2 regions of the Arcicella lustrica genome follow, and region 1 is predicted to be linked to the other one. Evidence: riboswitches for the same ligand, from Rfam matches in the RefSeq annotation. Region 1 holds a riboswitch; the other holds the start of a gene.

Evidence for each region. A riboswitch is a leader RNA that binds a small molecule or an ion and turns the genes downstream of it on or off. The one in region 1 is predicted to bind cobalamin.
Region 2: linked by a shared signal. The riboswitch ahead of metE (5-methyltetrahydropteroyltriglutamate--homocysteine S-methyltransferase) and the one ahead of VB798_RS06970 (TonB-dependent receptor plug domain-containing protein) in region 1 are both predicted to bind cobalamin.

The regions. Positions count from the first base shown of each region.
Region 1 covers NZ_JAYGIM010000005.1:54,745-60,199, forward strand. Annotated here, with positions in the region: gene VB798_RS06960 (PAS domain S-box protein) at 1-2,772, shown strand, start outside; gene VB798_RS06965 (response regulator) at 2,759-3,148, shown strand; cobalamin riboswitch at 3,250-3,564, shown strand; gene VB798_RS06970 (TonB-dependent receptor plug domain-containing protein) at 3,674-5,455, shown strand, end outside.
Region 2 covers NZ_JAYGIM010000020.1:35,168-40,622, forward strand. Annotated here, with positions in the region: gene VB798_RS22305 (SusC/RagA family TonB-linked outer membrane protein) at 1-2,927, opposite strand, end outside; cobalamin riboswitch at 3,307-3,524, shown strand; gene metE (5-methyltetrahydropteroyltriglutamate--homocysteine S-methyltransferase) at 3,727-5,455, shown strand, end outside.

The DNA of each region.
Region 1 (5,455 bases):
GAGCATTACAAAAGCTCTAATAAACCTTACGACGAAACTCTTCGATTCAAACATAAAAATGGCTCTACCATTTGGTTTCGTTGCCGGGCGATGGTGATTAGAAATAGTGAAGGAGAAGCCATTAATGTCATCCTTTCTTTTACCGACATAACGGAATTACTGAGAAAAGATGATTTCTTGGAACGCTGCAATGCCGCCGCAATGGTAGGTTATTGGGAATTAGAAATAGAAAGCCAAAAATTACAATGGAGCAATACTACCAAGAAAATACACGAAGTTGATGAAGACTTTGAACCCAATATAAACACTGCCATTAACTTTTACGAAGAAGGTGAAAGTAAAGCAAAAATAACTGAATTAGTAAATCTTGCTATTACAAAAGGACAAGGCTACGACCTTGACTTTAAAATTATTACTGCAAAAGGAAATATCAAATGGGTAAGAGTAATTTGTCAATCCGAGTTTTATGAAGGAACTTGTATTAGAATTTATGGTACTTTTCAGGATATTCATGCTCAGAAACTAGCGCAAGAAGAACTCATTAAAGAAAAGCAAAAGCTTCAAAGCGTTATAAAAGGTACTAATGCTGGTACTTGGGAATGGAATGTACAAACTGGCGAAACCTTTTTTAATGAGCGTTGGGCAGAAATAGTGGGTTATACTTTAGATGAATTAGCACCAATCAGCATAGATACTTGGTTGAAATTGGTACATCCAGATGATTTAAAAATATCTAATCAAAGAATTCAAGCTTGTTTTGAAAAGAAAACCGAATATTACCAATGCGAATGCCGAATGAAACATAAAGCTGGTCATTGGGTATGGGTGATTGATAGAGGAAAAGTGGTGAGCTGGACAAACGAAGGAAAACCTTTGATGATGTACGGAACACATTCTGACATTAGCGAACAAAAGAAAAAAATTGAACGTAATACGGTATTTATTGAACATACTCCTACCGCTATTGCAATGTTTGATACTGATGTAAAGTACTTGGCTATATCAGAAAAATGGCGAACGGATTATCATTTAGAAGGTATTGATTTAATCGGAAAATCACACTACGAGATTTTTCCAGAAATAGGCGATGAATGGAAAAAAATACACCAAGAATGCTTACAAGGAAAATCTATCAAACGAGATGAAGATAAATTTGTTAGAAAAGATGGTTCCGTACAATGGTTGAAATGGGAAGTGAAACCTTGGTACAGTGAAGATAATGACAAAATTGGTGGCATTATTATGTACACAGACGACATTACCGAACGCAAAAAAATTGAACAAAGCCTTCTGGAAAACCATACTTTATTAGAAACCATTCTTGAAAGTATTGATATTGGTATTGTAGCTTGCGACCAGCACGGCAACCTTACTTTGTTTAACAATACCACTAAACAATGGCATGGCTTACCTATCGCTAATATTACTCCGGAAGAATTTCCTAATTATTATGGGCTTTATCGTTTAGATGGTACAACAAAACTAAGTACTGAAGAAATACCGCTGATTCGGACTTTACAAGCAGGAAATATTCATAATGTTGAGATAATTATTGCTCCTAACGATGGCCCAAGTCATATTGTATCTATTTCGGGTGCTCAACTCAAAGGACCTAATGGTGAATTATTCGGTGCTGTTGTAGCGATGCACGATATTACTGAAAGAAAAAAAGCGCTAGAAAAACTTCAGATTAGTGAAGAAGCTTTTAGAGGTAATTTCGAAAATGCGGCAATTGGTATGGCTTTGCTTGATATTGACGGAAAATGGCTAAAAATTAATCAAACGCTTTGTCAAATTATTGGATATTCTGAAGAAGAACTCTATCAACTTACTTTCCAAGAAATTACTCATCCAGATGATTTAAAAGCTGACCTTGACTTAGTTCAAGAATTGATTGATGGAAAAAGGTCACATTATCAGATGGAAAAACGATACATCCATAAAAAAGGGCATATCGTTCATATCATTTTGGCAGCATCTTTAGTAAGAAATCAGTCTAATCAGCCTTTATATTTTATCTCACAAATTATTGATATTACTCAGCAAAAAAATGCGGAGCAAGAGATAAAAGCACTTTTAGATGTTACAAAAGACCAAAATGAAAGACTAAAAAACTTTGCTCATATTGTTTCACATAATTTGAGGTCTCACTCTGGAAATATCTCAATGATGATGGATATACTTCTTGAAGAAAATCCTGAATTATCCGAAAATGAATACTTAAATTTATTAAAATCTGCTTCCAAAAATCTTGGCGAAACCATTGCTCATTTGAATGAAGTAGTATTGATGAATACAGCCGTTATTGATAATTTAAAAGGAGTAAGTTTGTATAACGCAATCCAAAATGCTATTCAAAATGTATCGGCTCTTGCCCGTGAATCAAAAGTGGCGATTGAAAACAATATCAATACAGATGAAAAAGTACTAGCCATTCCCGCCTATTTAGATAGTATTATGCTTAACTTTCTGACAAATGCTATCAAGTACTCTTCAGATGAAAGAGATAGCTACATCAAACTATCAACTGTTATAGAAAAAGATTACCTTATTCTGAAAATAGAAGACAACGGTTTGGGTATTGATTTGAAACGACATGGCACCAAACTTTTTGGTTTGTACAAAACATTTCATTACCATAAAGATGCCAGAGGTGTTGGTTTATTCATTACCAAAAATCAAATTGAGGCAATGGGTGGAAAAGTAGAAGTAAGTAGTGAAGTAGATAAAGGAACAACATTCAGCATATATCTTAAATATGAAAAAAATTGACATCGCTTGCATCATTGATGATGACCCTATCTTTGTTTTTGGCACTAAAAGATTGATGCAATTAGCTAATTTTTGCAATGGTGTTCTGGTTTTCAAAAATGGCAAAGAAGCTTATGATAGCCTTAAAACAATTATCATATCAGGCGAAAAACTCCCTGATTTGATTTTCCTCGACCTGAATATGCCTATTTGGGACGGATGGCAATTTTTAGATGAATTTATCCAAATTCCTATTGAAAATGCTGTGACGATTTTTATCGTCACCAGCTCTATCGACCCTGAGGATATTAAAAGAGCAAAATCTTATGAAATTGTAAGTAATTATTTGGTTAAGCCAATTAAAATGGATGACCTCAAAAAATTAATGGAAGAGTAAACGTTCCTAATTACTTGATTTATAAGCTAATAATCACAACAAAAAAGCCTATAAATCAAGCTTTTAAAATTCTTTCTTCAAAATAACATAAAAATTCTGCTACCTTTGCATCAGTTTATGGTGCATTAGGCTTGTATCAATACAAGTTTAAAGCTTAATAGGGAATCAGGTTGAATGCCTGTACTGTCCCCGCAACTGTAAGTTTCAATACCATCATTGCCATTCTTCAATAGCCACTGGTTTAGTGGTGATTGAGTGAATAAATGATTGAGTGAATGAAGAAATTCAAAAATAATCCTAATATTTAATTGGCTTATTAATCACTAAATCACAATTCACAAATTCACCAAATATTCTGGGAAGGTTTGGGTACATGAGAAACAAGTCAGGAGACCTGCCATTAAATCATTCTTAATTGCTTGCTTACGGAGGATAAGCATCATTGAGCGTTCGATTTTTTCTTTCAATTTTCTTGGTCAATATTTTCGGTTTCATTCCGCAGGTCAAGGCTTAACTATCAACGTTATGTCTGCTGTTTTTACGTATTTCTTACGTTTTCAGCCAATACTTTTAGTCATGGGTATTTTTATATCCTTGCGAAGCCACGCCCAGGAAATTGCCAACAAACAAATCGACGAAGTAAAAGTAAGAGGTTTTGCTACTGAACATTTTATGGCAGGCTTGAAAGTACAAAAAATAGATTCTGCTACTTTAGCTCGTTTTCAATTTCAAACTTTAGCCGATTTTCTACAATATCAATCTCCCATCGCTTTTAAAAGTTATGGAACTGGTCAGTTAACAAGTATTTCTTTCAGAGGAACTTCTGCCATGCACACGGCAGTAATGTGGAATGGATTGAACATTAATAATCCAATGGCGGGACAAACCGATTTTTCAACTGTTCCATTGTTAGGTTTCGACCAAATGGCGATTCAATATGGTTCTTCGGCTTCCTGCGTGGGTTCTGATGCAGTGGGTGGAAGTATTTTACTCAATTCTGTTCCACAATGGAAAAGACAAGGAATGAACTTTACGCTTGGCGGACAGTACGGAAGTTTTGATAATTATAATCTACAAACAGGTTTACGTTTTGTAAAGTCTTACAAAAACGGTTTACAATTTTCTGGCAAAACTTTACTTTACGGAAGTAAATACAATAATCATTTTTCGGTAACCGAAAGAACCGACAGCAAAGGAAGAACTTACCCGATTGAACCTACTGAAACTGCCCAAAAAGGTTTTATTCAAGATTTGTACTTGAAACAAAAAAACAACAATGTACTTTCTTTGAATATTTGGCTGACTGACAATAAATTAAGTATTCAGCCAGATGTAATTGCCTCCAGAGAAATTACACAAACCAAAGCTTATCGTTTTCTTTCTTCCTATCAGTTCGGAAATACAAATGTAAAAGCAGCTTTTGTCAGAGATATTGTTGATTATGGAACGGGCGATTTTGCTAATCCAAGTCATTCTGAAACCGACCGCTACATTAGTCGTGCAGAACACGAATTTTCTTTTAAATCCTTTGATGGTTTTGGTAATACTTCTATCAGAATCGGTGGAGAATTTGTGCATTATGTGGCAAAAGTAGATGGCTATGGCGGTGGCGCAATTACTGAAAATCGTCAGGATATTTTTGCTTTAGTCAGACAGCAACTTGCAGAAAAATTAATTATTTCGCTGAATCTTCGTCAGGCTTTTTCAAGCCGTTATAAAGCTCCTTTTACGCCTTCATTGGGTATTGAATATGCAGTACTTTCAACGAAAAAGCATGAAATTAAAGCTACAGCCAATGTTGCCAGAAGTTACCGTTTACCCACTTTGAACGAACGCTACTGGAAAGTTATGGGTAATCCAGACATTCGTCCAGAAAGTGGTTTCAACAAAGAAATGGGAATCAATTGGAAACAGGTTCTTTCTGAAAATATAAATACTTCTTTGGGTATTAATCTCTATCATAATTTGGTTAACGACTGGACGTACTGGAATCCAGATAAAGGGTATCGGGTAGAAAATCTCCAACAAGTATTGGCAAAAGGTTTTGAAGTTTCGGGAAATGTAAAATATACCAAAACTGATAAAATAGCTGGTTTTACGGGTACTTATGCCCTTACGAACACTTCTCAACAAAAAGTTTATGCGGCTTATACAGAAGATTTTATCGGCAAACAAATGATTTACGTACCACGCCATTCGGTTTCGGGTACAGCATATATTGGCAAAGGGAATTGGAATTTAAATATTCAAGGATTGTATAATTCTGAACGCTTTATCACTTTCGACCATTCTGGACGACCTTTTCCA
Region 2 (5,455 bases), on a different contig from region 1:
AATACAGCAAGGTTTTGTCCTGTTACAGAAAGTCTCAAAGTAGAAACCCATTTGCTGATTCCTAAAGCTTTAGTATTTACATTGTAGCCTAAAGTCAAGTTATTCAAACGTAAAAAAGCACCATCTTTCAAATATCTTGTCGATACTGGAGCGGAGTTATTCACCGATTCGTTTGTTGAAGCAATGGCTTCTGCCGTTGTATTGATACCTTTTGATAATCTTAATTTATAGAAGTTTGCGTTGGCAGTATTGTCATAAATTTTGTTGCCCGAAACTCCATTGAAATTGATTGACAAATCAAATCCTTTGTAGTTTGCACGACCAAAGAAGTTAAACTGTTTCGTTGGTAAAGCACTTCCTGCTGCGATACGGTCTTTGTCCGTTACAATTCCATCGCCATCTACATCACGGAAAGTACTAATTCCTTTATCATCAAATCCTGTGAATTCTTTTAAGAAGAAAGTTCCAATTGGCTGACCGCTCACATAACCGTTGATTGTTGCTGAAGTCAAACCAGAACCCGAAGCTGAACCTGAAGGAATTACTGAATAAGGAGAATTTTTAACAACGTTATCAATGAAAGTAACGTTTCCACCTAATTCATAAGTAAAGCCTTCTGTAGCAGCATGACGATAGTTTAGTTCTAATTCTAAACCTTTGTTGGTAATCGTCATATCTTTTACATTTGTCCAGAAAGTACCTGCTGGCTGAACTGGATCGGCAGGAATTACTTCTAACAAAATATCTCCTGATACTTTATTGAAGACATCAATTGTACCTGTTAAAGCGCCATTCAAGAAACCAAAGTCAATCCCTAAATCTGTTTGTGTTGATTGTTCCCACTGAATATTCGGGTTTGCCAATCTTGTATAAGAAGTACCTGCTGGAAATGCGCCAGTTTCTGATAATGGATAAGAAGTACCTGCTGAAACGACAGAAGTAAATCTTGCTTGTGTGATTTTTGAAGGAATTTCTTGGTTACCAGTACGTCCCCAACCTGCTCTTACTTTCAAATTACTCAAAGCAGACCCTTTTAAGAATTCTTCTTCAGAGATTCTCCAACCTGCCGAGAAAGAAGGGAAAACGCCATATTTATTGTTTGCTCCAAACTTTGATGAACCATCAACCCTTAAAGTTGCTGTTAATAAATACTTGTCATTGAACTGATAATTTACTCTTGAGAAAAACGATTGTAATTCATCGTTTGTAGCATAGCCTGTTGGCTTATTGTTTGCCAAAGTAAGTTCTTGTCCTAAACCAGGATTATAAATTGGTTCAATATCAGAAATCGGGAATTTGTTGATGCTGTAAGAACGTCCACGGAACATGAATTTCTGATACGAATGTCCCACTAAAGCAGAAAAACTATGTTCTTTGATTGCTTTTGTATAAGTCAAATAGTTTTCAATCAAGCGGTTAGTATTTGTAATATTGATTGTTTCTAAACGACCATCTTGCAAAGGCACAGCATTTGCCAACGATTGTAAATCACGAGTAGAGCTTGAATTATCAATCCCGAAATTCAATTTATAGACTAAACCATCAATGATTTTGATAGAAGGAGAAATGTTTCCGATGATACGAGTAATAGAAGTAGCATCTTTTTCCAATTTCATCGTCGTCAATGGATTTACACCATTTACATACGAGTACGGTTGTCCTTTATCGTCATAAGCAGGATAAGTAGGGTTTGTAGAAATCGCTGCTCCGATAATCCCTGTAATTGGCGGTCGTTCATTATACGTATTCGTTGCATTCAAATTCACATCGACAGTCACACGGTCTTCCAATAATTTTTGGGTTACGTTAATACGACCCGTGTAACGGTCTAATTGGTTGTTTTTCAGAATACCTTCTTGGTTTTGAATTCCGAAAGAAGCATAATAGGTCAATTTTTCAGCACCACCACCCAATGAAATATTATGATTTTTAGTAAGTGCTGTTCTTGAAATTTCTTTCTGCCAATCAGTCGAAGCCTTCAAATCTTCCAAAACGCCTCCTAAAGCTGGTACTTGTTTACGATATTCATCAGCCGAGAAAACAGGTAAAGCTCTCGCCATTGTTGAAAAACCATAACTTGTAGAATAATTGAAAGAAGAAAAACCTGTTTTCCCTTTTTTAGTCGTGATTAAAATTACTCCATTCGCACCTCTTGAACCATAAATGGCTGTTGCCGAAGCATCTTTCAATACATCAATTGATTCAATATCTTGTGGATTCAAAAAGTTAAGTGGATTCGTTGCTCCACCACTACTTGAATTATCCAAAGCCAAGCCGTCAACCACAAAAAGTGGCGTACTTCCTGTTCTTACTCCACCCGGTCCACGTACGCTAATATTCTGAACGCCACCTGGTTCTCCACTTGCTGAAGTAACATTTACACCCGATACTTTACCTTGTAAAAGTTGTTCTGGCGAGTTGATAATCCCTTGGTTGAATTCAGCAGGTTTCAATGATTTTACTGAACCTGTAATATCTTTTTTCGTTGAACTTCCGTAACCAACTACTACAACTTGCTCTAAATCTGAAGCACTTGATACAAGCGCTACTTCTATCGTACTTTTTCCTGCAATCGCAATTTCTTGTTTTTCATAACCAATGAATGAAAATACCAAAGTCGCTTTTTCATCTGCCGTAATACTAAAATTTCCGTTGGCATCGGCATTTATACCACGTTTGCTATCTTTTACTAGAATGTTACAACCCGCCAATGGCTCTTTGGTTTTCGCATCAATTACTCTTCCTTTTACAGTAATTTCTTTTACTGCTTTGTTAAGTACTGTTTGTTCATAAGCATTTATTTTATTTGTTGAGAGAAGAGTAACATTACTGGCAAAAGTTGGATTAGCAGAAACGCCAACTGTTGCCCCAACTAAGACTCCAAGGATAAGCTTCGATTGAGTCTTAAAAAAAGGTTTTTTGTTCATTGTTGTTGTGTTGTAAATTGGAATATTCTTATTTTATCACAATATAATTAAATTGTAAACAAAAAAGAAAAATAAGGATTAGGTTTTTAATTGAGGGCGCAAGTTATTCATGCAAGATTTCTGGAAAGTAAAGCCTGTGTTATCAAAACATGATTTTTTCATAACATAGCCTTAATTTATCATTGAATTCATTTTTGAAAAACAATGCTTGTTATTTAAAAATACAAAAAGATAAATTATCATTTATTTTCATAAATATCTATTGTATTATCCTAAATAAATATATTAATTAGTTAAAACATCTATATTTTAAAATATTTAAGGTTAATATATCTACAATCAATTGTTCATTAATACCTTTGCTTCGTAACAGTAAACACCCGTCAATCAGAAGGTTGGTTTTAAGAAAAAGTGAATTGCTTTTTGCTAGAAATTAAAAAGGAATCGTGTGTAAATCACGAACAGACGTGCTACTGTAAGTAACGGTTTCGTTCAGAAACGAATTTTCTTCAGTATTGTCCATTGTTCTTTTCTAAGAATGAGAAGGATGAAGAAAATGTTATAAGTCAGGAGACTTGCCTACCTTCTCAATGACTATCCCCTCACGATTAGGGCTTAGTTCACGCATTGATTTTTTACAAATACTTGTCGAATATTAACTGTTTCAGCAGTGAACCAGCGTGTGCTTATGCTTTACGCATGGCGGTGTGGTGTTTTCAAGTTTCATTCGGTGTATCGCAAAAACACACCAAAAAATCATCGAAGCCCGATGATTACGAACCTTAAAACAACAATTACTATGTTTACACACAATTTGGGTTACCCACGTATCGGTAGCAAAAGAGAATTAAAACGTGCTTCTGAGCAATTTTGGGCTGGTAAAAGTACCAAAGATGAATTACTTTGGATTGGTCGCCAAATCAAAAGACAAAACTGGCAACTTCAACAAGAAGCTGGCATTGATTTGATTCCTTCGAATGATTTTTCACTCTATGACCACATTTCGGATACAGCCATGTTGGTCGGAGCTATTCCAGAACGTTATCATGCTTTGGTGGACGGACAAACCAACCGTGAATTAGACATTTACTTTGCAATGGCAAGGGGCGTACAACGTGACGGGCTCGACATCAAAGCGATGGAAATGACCAAATGGTTTGATACAAATTATCATTATATCGTTCCTGAATTCACTAAAAATCAACACTTTAAAAGATATTCTGATAAAATTATTATTGACTTTGAAGATGCCAAACAAATAGGAATTGTTACAAAACCTGTTTTGATTGGTCCAGTTTCATTCCTTTTATTGGGAAAAGAAAAGGAAGCTGGTTTTCATCGCATTGATTTATTAGACAAACTATTGCCGATTTACATTGATATTTTACAAGAATTGGCAGCTCGTGGAGCAAAATGGATTCAATTAGATGAACCTTGTTTGACCTTGGATTTGACAGAAAACGAGCAAATTGCATTCCAACAAGCTTATCAAAAAATCAAAAAGGCAGTACCAAACTTAAATATTTTGGTCGCTACTTATTTTGAATGCACAGGCGAAAATATCTATGTGGCAACTACTTTAGATATTGATGCTTTACACCTTGATTTGGTACGTTGTCCTTCGCAATTGGATGATATTTTTGAGCAAACAGATTTTGCCCAAACCGAAAAAATCTTATCGCTTGGTGTTGTCGATGGTAGAAACATTTGGAAGAACGATTATGCTAAGTCCTTGAAATTCATCCAAAAAGCAATTGATACTTTAGGACAAAAAAGAGTAATGATTGCGCCTTCGTGTTCATTATTACACTCTCCTTGCGATTTGGATTTAGAACAAAACGAGCAAGTACTTACACCAGAAATCAAAAATTGGATGGCTTTTGCCAAACAAAAATTGAATGAAGTAAATGTGCTAAAAAAGCTTTCTGAACCAGCATCTGCTCCATTATTTGCTCAACAATTGGCTGAAAATCAGCAGGCGATTCAAAGTAGAAAAAATTCAAATCTGATTCATAAACCACAAGTAAAAGCAAGAGTAGCGGCTTTGACAGAAAAGGATTCACATCGTCCAAGTCCGTTTAGTGTTCGTCAAGCTTTACAATTGGAAACCTTAAAACTTCCACTTTTCCCGACTACAACCATTGGTTCGTTTCCGCAAACGGATGATGTACGTCTATTGAGAGCAAACCTTAAAAAAGGAGTAATTTCTCAGAAAGAGTACGATGCACAAATTGCGATAGAAATTGAAAAATCTATTCATTGGCAAGAAGAAATTGGCTTGGACGTTTTGGTACACGGCGAATTTGAGCGTAATGACATGGTAGAGTATTTCGGCGAACAATTATCTGGCTATGTATTTTCTCAGAACGGTTGGGTACAAAGTTATGGTAGCCGTTGTGTGAAACCTCCCATTATTTATGGTGATGTAGAACGCCCTGTGGCGATGACGGTTCGTTGGTCAGAATTTGCACAATCGAAAACGCAAAAACTGATGAAAGGAATGCTTACTGGACCAATTACGATTTTGC